Linked DNA regions of Cupriavidus taiwanensis LMG 19424. The protein of the gene in region 2 interacts with the protein of the main gene of each other region in a pairwise test. Links are inferred from orthologs where the notes say so. Each region holds a gene or a part of one and is shown on either strand. Other genes may lie near its edges.

Region 1 (5,553 bases), on a different replicon or contig from region 2:
TATCGCTACGACGCGGTCGATCCGCTGAGCGGACAGGCGTGGCCCGACATGCCGGCGAGTTTCCGAGAGCTGGCCGCCAGCGCGGCGGAGCAGGCGGGTTTTGCCGGCTTTGCGCCGGATGCCTGCCTGATCAACCGCTATGTGCCGGGCACCCGCCTGTCGCTGCACCAGGACCGCGACGAGCGCGATTTCACCGCGCCCATCGTCTCGGTGTCGCTGGGGCTGCCGGCGGTGTTTCTGTTCGGCGGCATGCGCCGTGCCGACAAGCCGCAGCGGATACGGCTGGCGCATGGCGACGTGGTGGTGTGGGGCGGGCCGTCGCGGCTGGCGTTCCACGGCGTGGCGCCGCTGGCCGATGGCGATCATCCGCTGCTGGGGCCGCTGCGCATCAACCTGACGTTCCGCAAGGCGCGATAGGCGCGCTAGCCGCCTGCCCCGGCCTTGGCACTTTGGCGGGGGTTTTCTACAGTCAATGGACTGTCCCGAACGCCACCGTGCAAAGGCCCTTCCCATGCATCTCGACGGCTCCTGCCATTGCGGCGCGGTCCACTTCTCGCTCGAGTCCGATTCGCCCTGCCCATACATGCATTGCCATTGCTCGATCTGCCGCAAGACGGCGGGTGGTGGCGGCTATGCCATCAACATCGGCGGCGATGCCGCCACGCTGCGCGTGCGCGGGCGCAAGCACCTGGGCGTCTACCGCGCCGTGCTGCGCGAGCCCGGCAAGCGCGCGCGGCGCTCGCCGGCGCAGCGGCATTTCTGCGTGAAGTGCGGCAGCGCGCTGTGGTTGTGGGATCCGCGCTGGCCCGAGATGCTGTATCCGCACGCCTCGGCCATCGACACGCCGCTGCCGCGCCCGCCGGAGGTGGTGGAGGCCTCGCTGGATTCCGTAGCGCCGTGGGTAGACGTGCCGCGCGGCAAGGGCCATGTCCGCTGCGACACATGGCCGGAGGAATCGCTGGCCGACTGGCACAAGCGGCACGGCCTGCTGTCGCGCTGAATGGCGGGCGGGCGCGACAGGAACGGTTTCGTTCAAGCCGCGCGCACGCCGCCGACATCCCTCAGGCGGGCAGGAAACCTTCGACGGTCAGGTAGCGCTCGCCGGTGTCGTAGTTGAAGCCCAGCACGCGCGCGTTGGCCGGCAGTTCCGGCAGCTTCTGCGCGATCGCCGCCAGCGTGGCGCCCGACGAGATCCCGACCAGGATGCCTTCCTCGCGCGCGCAGCGGCGCGCCATCTCGCGCGCGGGCTCGGCGTCGACCTGGATCACGCCGTCGAGCAGCGCGGTGTCGAGGTTCTTCGGGATAAAGCCCGCGCCAATGCCCTGGATCGGGTGCGGCGCCGGCGCGCCGCCGGAGATCACCGGCGACGCCACCGGCTCGACGCCGAACACTTTCAGCTGCGGCCATTTTTCCTTCAGCACCCGAGCGCATCCGGTCAGGTGGCCGCCGGTGCCGACGCCGGTGATGAGTGCGTCGAGTCCCTCGGGGAAATCGTTCAGGATTTCCTGCGCGGTGGTGCGCGCATGCACGTCGGCGTTGGCCGGGTTCTCGAACTGCTGCGGCATCCACGCGCCCGGTGTGGCGGCGACCAGTTCCTCGGCGCGCGCGATCGCGCCCTTCATGCCCTTCTCGCGCGGGGTCAGGTCGAAGGTGGCGCCATAGGCCAGCATCAGGCGGCGGCGCTCGACCGACATGCTGTCCGGCATCACCAGCACCAGCTTGTAGCCCTTGACCGCGGCCACCATGGCCAGGCCGATGCCGGTGTTGCCCGAGGTCGGCTCGATGATGGTGCCGCCGGGCTTGAGCACGCCGCGGCGTTCGGCGTCCTCCACCATCGCCAGCGCGATGCGGTCCTTGATCGAAGCGCCCGGGTTGCTGCGCTCGGACTTGATCCAGACCTCGTGGCCGTTGCCGAACAGCCGGTTGATGCGGATATGCGGGGTATTGCCGATCGTCTGCAGGATGTTCTGGACCTTCATCGTGTTCTCCGTGGCGGGTGCGATGCAGCGGGCCTGTCGGGCCCGGCAGCGCAGGATCGAATGACCCCGCCGATTTTAGTGCAAAGCGCCGCCCGGGCCGCTCGCGTATGATGGAGGCCGCCGCGCCTTGCCCCCGCTTCTGTCTGAATCCTGCCTGAAATCCCCCGCATTTCCCCCTGCCCTGATGCCTGACCACCTGCTGCTGTCTTCCCTGCTGATCTTCGGACTTGGTGGTTTGCTCGGCGCGGTGGGCGGGCTGTTCGGCATCGGCGGCGGGCTGATCGCGATTCCGGCGCTGGGCCTGCTGTTCGGCATGGACCAGCAGCTGGCACAGGGCACCGCGCTGGTGATGATCGCGCCCAACGTGCTGATCGGCTTCTGGCAATACCGCAAGCGGGCCGACATTGCGCTGCGCACGGCGGTCGTGCTGGGCTTGTCCGCGGTGCTGGCGACGTGGCTGTCGGCGCGCACGGCCACCGCGATGGACGCGCAGTTGCTGCGGCGGATCTTCGCGCTCTTCATGATCGGCATGGCGCTGTACTTCCTGTGGCGGCTGCTGCCGGGGCGCGCGGTGACGGCGCCGCAGGCGCGCGTCTCGGCACGCTGGATCCCGATGGTGGGCGTGGTCGGCGGCTTGTTCTCGGGCTTCTTCAGCGTGGGCGGCGGCGTGGTGGCCGCGCCGGCGCTGGTCGGCCTGTTCGGGCTGCGCCAGGCCGCGGCGCAAGGCCTGGCACTGGCGCTGGTGACGCCCGGCGCGGTGGTGGCGCTGGCCACCTATGCCCATGCCGGCCAGGTCGACTGGGCCAGCGGCATTCCGCTGTCGCTGGGCGGCATGCTGACCATCTCATGGGGCGTGGCGCTGGCGCACCGGATGCCCGAGCGCCGCCTGCGCGCGTTGTTTGCGGTGTGCCTGATCGCCACCGCGGTGGTGATGCTGGTGCGCGGCTGAAGCGGCGAAGCCTGCAAATCCTGCGAAGCTCGCGCGCGGCGCGCCTACTTGCGCAGCACCAGGCAGAAGTTGTTGGCCGGCATCGGCACCGGCTCGTCGCAGCGCAGCCCCTGCGCAGTACCCAGCGCGATCACTGCCTCCATGTCGCGCACGCCCCAGTCGGGGTCGGTGGCGCGCAGCTGCGCGTCGAAGGCGGCGTTGCTGGGGGCGGTATGCGCGCCGCCGCGGCGATACGGGCCGTACAGGAACAGCACGCCGCCGGGGCCCAGCAGCTTGCCGGCACCCGCGAACAGCGCCTCGGCCGCGGCCCACGGGGCGATATGGATCATGTTGATGCAGACCACCGCGGCGGCGGCGTCGATGCCCCACGGCTGGCGGCAGACATCCAGCGCCAGCGGCGCGCGCACATTGGCCACGCCCGCGTGCGCGATCCACGCGGCAATCGACGCGCGCGCTGCCGCGTCCGGGTCGCTCGGCTGCCAGATGATGCCGGGCAGCGCCGCGGCAAAGTGCACGGCGTGCTGGCCGGTGCCGCTGGCGATTTCGAGCACCGTGCCGCTGGCGGGCAATACCTGGCGCAGCACGGCGAGGATGGGCTCGCGGTTGCGCTCGGTGGCAGGCGCCATGCGGCGCGCATCGGGGTCGTGGGTCTGGCCGGTCATGATGGCATGCGCAGGCGGAAGCTGGGGAACGGGCCTAGCGTAGCAGAAATGGCGCGCGGCCTGCGGCCGCGCGCCGGTCAGCCAATCAGCCTGGCGTGCACGGGAACGCCTGCGCCACCGACGGCCGCAGCGCCGCCGTGGTCGGGCTTTCGTCGCCGCTCACCAGCGTGTTGTCGGTGAACTTGCAGCCATAGGCCGGGCTGGCCACGGTGGCGGCGTCCAGCACTTCGTCGCCGGCCGGTTTCACCCCGTTCTGCTCCCAGTTGACCATGTCGTCGAAGGCCCTGGCCTGTTCGGCCACGGTGAAATCGCAATGGCTCACGCCGCGGATGGCGCGCTGCACCAGCCATTGCGCGGTGCCGTTGGCATCGGCGCGGCGCTTGTAGATCTGCTCCATGCTGAACGGCACGTACATGTCGCCCAGCGTATGCAGCGTCACCACCGGCACGCTGATGCGCGCATTGGTCCTGGGTATCCAGCGCAGGCCGTCGCTGCGCGCGCGGTTGGCCTCGGCGCTGCCGGTGACGCGGAAGATGCCGGCGTTGAACGACTGCTCCGCCACGGATTGCGCCGGGTCGTTGTCGAACTGGAAGGTGATGCCGGTGGTGTTGACCACGTTCTGGGTCAGGATGCCGTTGACCGAGCCGTCCTGGCCGAAGGTGCTCCACACCGCATCCTGCAACCCCTGCGCGCCCGGGCCGCCGAAGCCCCAGTCGAACAGCGGCCGCTGCCCGCCGGTCAGGTTGCGCACGATCGCCTTGAGGGTGTCGCCCTGCGCCGTGGTCTGGCCGGGGTAGGTGGTGAACAGCGCCGCACGCACCGCCGGCGCGATCTGGGCCCAGTTGGCCGCGGGCCACGCCGTCACCGGATAGCCGGCCTGCTGCTGCGCGGCGGTCTGGTAGGCGCCGAAGTAATTGAACAGCTCGGTATCGCCGAGCACGCCGCACATCGGCACTGCGCCGTGGTAGCGCACCTTGTGGTTGGCGGCCTGGATGTTCTCTTCATCCACCGCCGCGGCCGAGATATGGCCGCCCATCGAATGGCCGACGATGTAGAGGCGCGACGGGGCCGCCAGCGTGCGCCCGTTTTGCGCGGCAATGCGCGTGAAGGCCAGCGCCAGCGCATTGGTGTCTTCCAGGCCGGCGCGCACGTCATAGTAGTTCTTGGCATAGCTGGACGCGGCCCACGCGTAGCCGTTGGCCAGCAGGTGACGGCGGATGCTCGGCATGGTCACCGACAGTGCCGCGCCGGTGCCGGCATAGCCGTGGGCGTACATCACCAGCCGGCCGTTCCAGTTCTTCGGCACCTCGATGCGGTAGCCGGCGCCATCCTGCACGCCCCACCAGCGGTCGGCCTCAGGCGCGCCGGCCAGCGCCGCGAACGGCAGCGTGGCGGCATCCATGGTGAAGGTGCGGTCGTCCTGCGGGCGCTTTTCTTCGGCCTGCGGCGGCGGGGTCTGCGCCGGTTCGTCGTCATCGCCGCCGCAGCCATACAGCAGCGTGGCGGCGAGGCACAGCATCGCGGCTTTCCCGACAGCTCGTTTCATGCCTGGTCTCCATTGTTATGCGGATCTTGTTGTCCTGGGCGAATGGCGCGCCGCCGGCGAAGTGCCGTGGCGGACGCCCCCACCACTGTAGGACACGGCAGCGCAAGCCGCATGGAGGTCGTCCTCGACACGCTGGGGCCGTTGCAACGGATGCGGGTTAGCCCCGACTCGCCTGAACCGGGGCCGCGTGTTAACAGACCACGCTCAGATGAGCGATGGCCGTGAATGCAAAACGGCGGGCCGAGGGCCCGCCGTTGTCATCACCGCACGCGGCCGTGCGTCAGGCCTTGGCCAGCCTGACGCCGGTCGGGTCGCCGGTCAGGTAGCCGACCGCCGCGCCGAAACGGTCCTTGTAGTTGGCGCGCACCAGCGGATCGAGCTGCGCCTTCACCTTGTCGTGCAGCGGCGACTCCCAGT
Region 2 (7,563 bases):
ACGCGGCCCGGCGCGCCGGCGCGCATGGAAGCCGCGCATGGAGCCCGCGCATGGAGCCCGCGCATGGCCCCGCACACCTGGCCGCCGCGGCACCGCCTTCGTGCCGCACTTGCCGCTTTGCTAGAATGCCGCGGAGTATAACGGACCCGTCCTCAATGAGCCTGCCGCTGCCCTCCCCGTTTTTTGCTGTCCACGCCGCCACCGCTGCACGCATGCGCCGGCGCGGATCTCGCACCGTCGTGCCGCTGCTGGCGCTGGCCGCGGCGCTGGCAGGCCCCGCGTCCGCGCAGAACGGCCCGCTGTCGCTGGCGGTGCCGACCTCGCCGGTCGGCGGCATCCAGTCGACCGACCCGGGCATGGGCGAGGCCCAGCAAGCCGCCAATGCGCGCCGCTACGAGGACGCCATCAAGGGCTTCGACCGCGTGCTTGCCACCAATCCGCGCAATGCGCAGGCCCGCTTCCAGCGGGCCTGGGCGCTGGCCCAGGCGGGCCGCGAGGACGAAGCGATCCAGGCCTTCAGCGAGATGGCGCAGGACTTTCCCGAACTGCCCGAGCCGCACAACAACCTGGCACTGCTTTATGCCAAGCGCGGCGACCTGAAGCGCGCCGAAGCCGAACTGCTGCTGGCCACCGAGGTCAAGCCGGCCTTCGCGGTCGGCTACACCAACCTGGGCGACGTCTACCGCCGCCTGGCCGAGCAGGCCTACACCGAGGCCCTGCGCCGCAATCCGGGCGATGCCCGCGCCAGCGCCGGCCTGCGCCAACTGGCCCCGGCCTCCGCCGTGGCAGCGCCACCGAAGCCGGCCGCGCCAGCGGCCACCGGCCGCAAGGCGGCGCCGGGCGGACGCCAGTCTCCGGCCAGCGCCCCGGCGGCGAACTGACCCTCCATCCGCTGGCCCGGCGCGCCATGCCCGGGCCGTGTCCATCCCGACTTACCGGAGTTCCATTCATGATCCGTTCCCGTCGCATCCTGCTGGCCGGCCTGGCCGCCGGCACCCTGGCGCTGTCTTCGTTCAGCGCGCTGGCCCAGCAGAAGGCCGCCGAGCGCGTCCAGTTCGTCACCAGCGCCGGCAAGTTCACGGTCGAGCTCTATCCCGAGGCAGCGCCCAAGACCGTCGCGAACTTCCTGGAATATGTGAAGAGCGGCTTCTACAGTGGCACCATCTTCCACCGCGTGATCAACGGCTTCATGGTGCAGGGCGGCGGCTTTGACCGCGACATGAAGGAAAAGCCCACGCGCGCGCCGATCCCGCTGGAAGCCCGCAACGGCCTCAAGAACAAGGCCGGCACGGTTGCCATGGCGCGCACCAGCAACCCGGACTCGGCCACCGCGCAGTTCTTCGTCAATGTGGTGGATAATCCGAATCTCGACTACCCGCAGCCGGACGGCAATGGCTATGCCGTCTTCGGCAAGGTGGTGGAAGGCATGGACACGATCGACAAGATCAAGTCCGTGCCGACCACGGCCTACGGCCCGATGCGCAACGTGCCGGCCGCGCCGATCGTGATCGAGTCGGCCACCGTCGTCAAATAATTACCGAACAGAGGAAACCGCCATGTCCAAGGTACAGCTCCAGACCAACAAGGGTGTGATCACCCTGGAACTCGACGCCGAGAAGGCCCCGAAAACGGTTGAGAACTTCCTGTCGTATGTCCGCAAGGGCCACTACGACAACACCATCTTCCACCGCGTGATCAAGAACTTCATGATCCAGGGCGGCGGCTTCGAACCCGGCATGAAGCAGAAGGACACCGACGCCCCGATCGAGAACGAAGCCGGCAACGGCCTGAAGAACGACCGCTACACCGTGGCGATGGCGCGCACCAATGCGCCGCACTCGGCCACCGCGCAGTTCTTCATCAACGTGGTCGACAACGACTTCCTCAACTTTTCGTCGCCGACCCCGCAGGGCTTCGGCTATGCCGTGTTCGGCAAGGTCGTCGACGGCACCGACGTGGTCGAGCAGATCAAGGGCGTGCGTACCGGCAGCTCGGGCTTCCACCAGGACGTGCCGCTGGAAGACGTCGTGATCGAGAAGGCCGTCGTCGTCGAATAAGCCGATGCCTGCCGATTGCGGTACCGTGCGCGCGCGCGTGCCGGCCTTTTTTTCCCGACACCACGCATGACCGCAATCTCCCACACGCCGGTGGCCGGTCCCCTCGAGGTACAGGCGCCGGCGTGGTTCATTTCCGACCTGCATCTGACGCCCGGCATGCCGCGCACGCTAGCGGCCTTCGAGCGCACGCTCGAGCGCGCCGCAGCGCAGGCGCGCACGCTGTTCATCCTGGGCGACTTCTTTGAATTCTGGGTCGGCGACGAAGAAACCGACGCGCCGTTCGCGCAACGCGTGGCGCTGGCGCTGCGCACACTGTCCGCGCGCGGCGTGGCGGTGTACCTGATGCACGGCAACCGCGACTTCCTGCTGGGCCGCCGCTTTGCCGGCGCCGCGGGCGCCACGCTGCTGCCCGACCCCACCTTGATCGATTGCGCCGGCCAGCGCGTCGTGCTGAGCCACGGCGACATGCTGTGCATCGACGACGAACGCTACAACCGCTTTCGCCGCTGGACCCGCAAGCGCTGGGTGCAGCGCGTGTTCCTGGCGCTGCCGCTGCGCGCTCGCCTGGCGGTGGCCCGCAAGCTGCGCGCGGACAGCGAAGGCAACCGCGCCAGGCAACGCAGCGCCGGCGCGGCGGTGCCGGTGGTCTATGGGGATGTGGCCCCAGCGGCGGCGGCCGAGTTGCTCGGCGCCGCCGGCGCGTCGCTGCTGATCCATGGCCATACCCATCGCCCTGCCCGCCACGAAGACGGTGCAGGCGTGCGCTGGGTGCTGACCGACTGGGACCTGGATGGCGCGCATCCGCGCGCCGCGGTGCTGCAGCTGGACCGTGACGGTTTCCGGCTGCTGCCGCAGACCGACTGAGCGGCACCGCGGGCCAGCGGCGCAGCCCGTGCCGGCACGCCGTTATTTCATCAGCTTGCGCAGCTCGCTGGCATCGAACGGATCGTTCGGCGTGTTCTCCAGGTGTTCGCCAAGCCGGTCGAGCGCGGCCAGCACGGCCTCGATGCGGTCATGCTGGAGCGCGGCATTGTCGATCAGGCTCTTGAGCGCCAGCGACACCGGGTCGTCGGCGTTGGGCGTGATGCCGTAGGCCGAGAACTCCTGCTTGGCACCCTGCTGCACCGACGGCGCATCCGGCAGGATGATGCGGGCCGGGATGCCGACCGCGGTCGCGCCTGGCGGCACCGGCTTGAGCACCACCGCATTGGAGCCCACGCGCGCGCCGTCGCCCACCACGAACCCGCCCAGCACCTTGGCGCCGGCGCTGACCACCACGCCGGCCCCGAGGGTCGGATGCCGTTTCTGGCCCTTGTACAGCGACGTGCCGCCCAGCGTCACGCCCTGGTAGATGGTGCAGTCGTCGCCGATCTGCGCGGTTTCGCCGATGACCACGCCCATGCCGTGGTCGATGAACACGCGCCGGCCCAGCGTCGCCGCGGGATGGATCTCGATGCCGGTAAAAAAGCGCGACCAGTGCGAAATCCAGCGGCCCAGCCAGTGAAGCCCCGCGCGCCAGCATGCGTGCGCCAGCCGGTGCAGCAGCACCGCGTGCAGGCCCGGGTAGCAGGTCAGGACTTCGAGGCGGCTGCGCGCGGCGGGATCGCGCAGCATGATCGTGTCGATATCTTCCTTCAGGCGAGAGAACATCTTGGTCGTGTCGTGGTGCCGCGCCGTGCGCCGCGCCACGCGGGCCTGGGCCCGGGGCAGGGTCGCCGGCGCGGTCGGGGGCCGGTGAAGAGGATCAGGAGTGTAAGGGATTTGCCGGCCCGCCCTGCGGCACCGGCATTTGGCCCCTGATCCGCCAGGGACATTGCTGCGATGCTGCGATCAACATCGACCGGGCATGCGCGAGCCCGCGGCGGCGGGACATCCGGCCACGCCGCATCGGCATGCACCGTCCTGGTCCCACATCGCATCGCTACGGGTTGCTGCCACAGTCCTTTGCTCCTGTCACCGGTCGGCTTGCGGGCCAGACGGGTTCTGCGCGGCAATCAGCATGTGCTTGGCGATGCCGCGCAGGATGTTCACTTCCTCGCGCTCGAGGCCGCTGCGCGCCAGCAGGCGGCGCAGCCGGGTCATCAGCTTGCGGGGGTTGGACGGATCGAGAAATCCGATCGCCTCCAGCCCGGTCTGCAGGTGGCCGAACATGGCCTCGACCTGTTCCGCCGTGGCCGGCTCGCCAGCATAGCCGATATTGGCGCCCGCGTCCGGGGCGGCGTCCAGCAGCGTCAGCCGCATCTCGTAGGCGACCAGCTGCACCGCCTGCGCCAGGTTCAGCGAGGCATAGGCGGGATTGGCGGGGATATGGGTCACGGCGTTGCAGCGCTCCACCACCTCGTTGGGCAGGCCGTAGCGCTCGTTGCCGAACACGAACGCCACGTCGCCGCTGCCGCCCAGCGTCTGGCGCGCCCGCGCGGCGGCGGCACGCGGCAGCAGCCGCGGCGGCCCGAACTCGCGCTGGCGCGCGGTCATGGCGACGGTCAGCGCGGCCCCGGCCAGGGCCGCGTCCACCCCGTCGACGATCACCGCGGCGGCCAGCACGTCGTCGGCGCCGCTGGCCATGGCCACGGCATCGGGATGCCGCAGCACCTCCGGCTCGCGTGGCGACACCAGCACCAGGCTGCCGAAGCCCATGGTCTTGATGGCCCGCGCCACCGAGCCCACGTTGCCGGGATGGCTGGTTTCCACCAGCACGAAGCGCACGCGGCCGAAGGCGTCGCCGCCGTCGGGTGGCATGGCGGTCTGGCTCGTATCAATTGCCGGGTTCATATACAATTCGGGGTTCTTCTTTGGCGCGGCGCCAGGTTTATCCTTGCCCGCGAGGCGTTCTCGACACATCTACAGGGCGTCCCGCGGCAAGGCCATTCAGTCCAGGCGACGTCCCACGTTCTTCTACAATCCGTTGTGTTGTCAGCTGCCCATGAGCGGGCGTGCGGCGCTTTGGCGCCCCGCCGCATCGTGGCCGGCCTGGAGAGATTCATGCATCCGATGCTCAATATCGCCATCAAGGCGGCCCGCAAGGCGGGATCCATCATCAACCGCGCGTCGCTCGACGTCGATCTGGTGCGCGTCTCGCGCAAGCAACACAACGATTTCGTTACCGAGGTGGACCGCGCCGCTGAAGCCGCGATCATCGAGGTCCTGCGCACCGCCTACCCGGAACACGGCATTCTAGCGGAAGAGTCCGGCCAGTCCTGGGCCGAAGACGAAGCCGGCCATGAATACACCTGGGTGATCGACCCGCTCGACGGCACCACCAACTTCATCCACGGCTTCCCGCAATACGCGGTCTCGATCGCCCAGCTGCACCGCGGCACGCCGGTGCAGGCGGTGGTCTATGACCCGACCCGCGACGAACTGTTCACCGCCACCAAGGGCGCCGGCGCCTTCCTGAACAACCGCCGCATCCGCGTCACCCGCCGCGACAAGCTGGCCGACTGCCTGATCGGCACCGGCTTCCCGTTCCGCGACCTGGAAGGCGTGGACGAGTACCTCGAGATCTTCGCGCTGATGACGCGCAGCTGCGCCGGCCTGCGTCGCCCGGGCGCCGCGGCGCTGGACCTGGCCTACGTGGCCTGCGGCCGCCTCGACGGCTTCTTCGAGCGCGGCCTGCAGCCGTGGGACATGGCCGCCGGCATGCTGCTGATCACCGAATCGGGCGGGCTGGTGGGCAACTATGCCGGCGAGCCGCGCCAGATGGAACAAGGCGAAGTGCTGGCCGGCAACCCCAAGGCCTTTGCCCAGATGGTGCGCCTGCTGTCGCCGTACTCGCTGGACAACGCCAAGCCCGCCTCGGCCTGAATCCCGCTGATGGCCTGAGCGGCCATGCCAGCCCGCCCGCCGCATTCCGGCGGGCGTTTGTTTTTACGGGGCCGCATGCACGTGCGTTGCCCAACGCGGCCTCGTCTCATTCCCCGGCGAGCCATGATCCTGGTCAAGGCCGCGCCGCCCTGCGCTCACCAGAATGAATCCATGCGCCACGCCATGTGCGCGCGGATCCAGCCACAGGAGAGCCAGCATGTTTCCCGAGTACCGCGACCAGATCAGCACCCTGAAGACCCAAGACGCGCACTTTGCGCGGCTGTTCCACCGCCACAATTCGCTCGATCAGGAAATCCACAACATGGAGCGCGGCCTGGTGCCGGCTTCCACGTTCGAAATCGAGCGGCTGAAAAAAGAGAAGCTGCTGCTCAAGGACCAGCTCTATCAAATCCTGCGCCGCACCGCCGCCTGACGGAGGCGCGCAGATGACCGACCCCAACCTCCAGACCTCGCGCACTCCGGGCGCGACACGGCCCCGCGCCACGGCCCGCGGCGATGTGCTGCCCACCCGCTCCGCGCTGTCGGCCCAGCGCAATGAAGTCGACAGCGCCGTCGAAGCCGCCGTGCAACTGGCGGCAGGCGGCATGCAGGACATCCTGGCCAGCCAGGCCGGCGATGGCACCGGCATGCTTGGCGCCATCCGCACGCTGCTCGACGGCCTGGCGCCGGACGAGGCCGCGCAATTGCGCAGCCTGATCCTCGAAGGCGATCCCGCCGCCTGGCAGGCTGGCCGCCAGCGCCACCCGGACGACGAACTGTCCGCCGGCTGGCGCGAAGGCGCCTACCCGTACCAGAACCTGATGTCGCGGCGCAATTACGAGAAGCAGAAGTACCGCCTGCAGGTGGAACTGCTCAAGTTCCAGGCCTGGGTGCGCGAGACCGGCCAGCGCGTGGTGATCCTGTTCGAAGGCCGCGACGCCGCCGGCAAGGGCGGTACCATCAAACGCTTCATGGAACACATGAACCCGCGCGGCGCCCGCGTGGTGGCGCTGGAAAAGCCTACCGAGGCCGAACGCGGGCAATGGTACTTCCAGCGCTACGTGCAGCACCTGCCGTCCGCGGGAGAGATCGTGCTGTTCGACCGCTCCTGGTACAACCGCGCCGGCGTCGAGCATGTGATGGGCTTTTGCTCGGCGCGCGAATACCAGGACTTCCTGCAGCAGGCGCCGGATTTCGAGCGGCACCTGGTGCGCAGCGGCATCCACCTGTTCAAGTTCTGGTTCTCGGTAAGCCAGAAGGAGCAGCGCCGGCGCTTCCGCGAGCGCGAGATCCATCCGCTCAAGCAATGGAAGCTCAGCCCGGTCGACGTGGCCTCGCTCGACAAATGGGACGACTACACCCGCGCCAAGGAGGCCATGTTCGCGCATACCGATACCGCCGATGCGCCATGGACGGTGATCCGCTCCGATTGCAAGAAGCGCGCGCGGCTCAATGCACTGCGCTACATCCTGTCGCGCTTCCCGTATGCCAACCGCGACACCACCGCCATCGGCCAGCCGGATCCGCTGATCGTCGGGCGCGCGCTGGCCAACTGAACGCGGCGCGGCAGCATAGGATGCCGCCCGCGCTCGCCCGCTTCGCGCCATTCGCCACACACAACATAAAAAGGACGCCATGTTCAAGCACATCCTGCTCCCCGTCGACGGCTCGGAGCTGTCGCACCGGGCGGTCTCCGCCGCCA

Evidence for each region. The genes of interacting proteins can lie anywhere in the genome.
Region 1: the proteins of cysE (region 2) and cysK interact in binary tests that used the Escherichia coli proteins (3 or more experiments, as listed by UniProt). The link is inferred for Cupriavidus taiwanensis LMG 19424 from one-to-one orthologs.

Annotation. Positions count from the first base shown.
Region 1 is NC_010530.1:2,329,107-2,334,659, forward strand. What follows is about bases 21-2,994. They hold cysK (cysteine synthase A), read right to left. Parts: upstream 1,980-2,994; coding sequence 1,062-1,979; downstream 21-1,061. Other genes in these bases: alkB (DNA oxidative demethylase AlkB), read left to right, coding at 21-417; RALTA_RS25930 (GFA family protein), read left to right, coding at 512-1,000; RALTA_RS25940 (sulfite exporter TauE/SafE family protein), read left to right, coding at 2,164-2,928; RALTA_RS25945 (DUF938 domain-containing protein), read right to left, coding at 2,973-2,994. In the rest of the region: more of alkB, read left to right, coding at 1-20; more of RALTA_RS25945, read right to left, coding at 2,995-3,590; RALTA_RS25950 (alpha/beta hydrolase family protein), read right to left, coding at 3,676-5,136; RALTA_RS25955 (PhoX family protein), read right to left, coding at 5,417-5,553.
Region 2 is NC_010528.1:1,222,346-1,229,908, reverse strand. What follows is about bases 1,836-4,639. They hold cysE (serine O-acetyltransferase), read right to left. Parts: upstream 3,708-4,639; coding sequence 2,964-3,707; downstream 1,836-2,963. Other genes in these bases: RALTA_RS05700 (RNA methyltransferase), read right to left, coding at 4,011-4,639; RALTA_RS05710 (UDP-2,3-diacylglucosamine diphosphatase), read left to right, coding at 2,124-2,921; RALTA_RS05715 (peptidylprolyl isomerase), read left to right, coding at 1,836-2,057. In the rest of the region: RALTA_RS05725 (tetratricopeptide repeat protein), read left to right, coding at 156-881; RALTA_RS05720 (peptidylprolyl isomerase), read left to right, coding at 950-1,534; more of RALTA_RS05715, read left to right, coding at 1,557-1,835; more of RALTA_RS05700, read right to left, coding at 4,640-4,829; RALTA_RS05695 (inositol monophosphatase family protein), read left to right, coding at 5,040-5,861; RALTA_RS05690 (YdcH family protein), read left to right, coding at 6,079-6,294; ppk2 (polyphosphate kinase 2), read left to right, coding at 6,308-7,417; RALTA_RS05680 (universal stress protein), read left to right, coding at 7,497-7,563.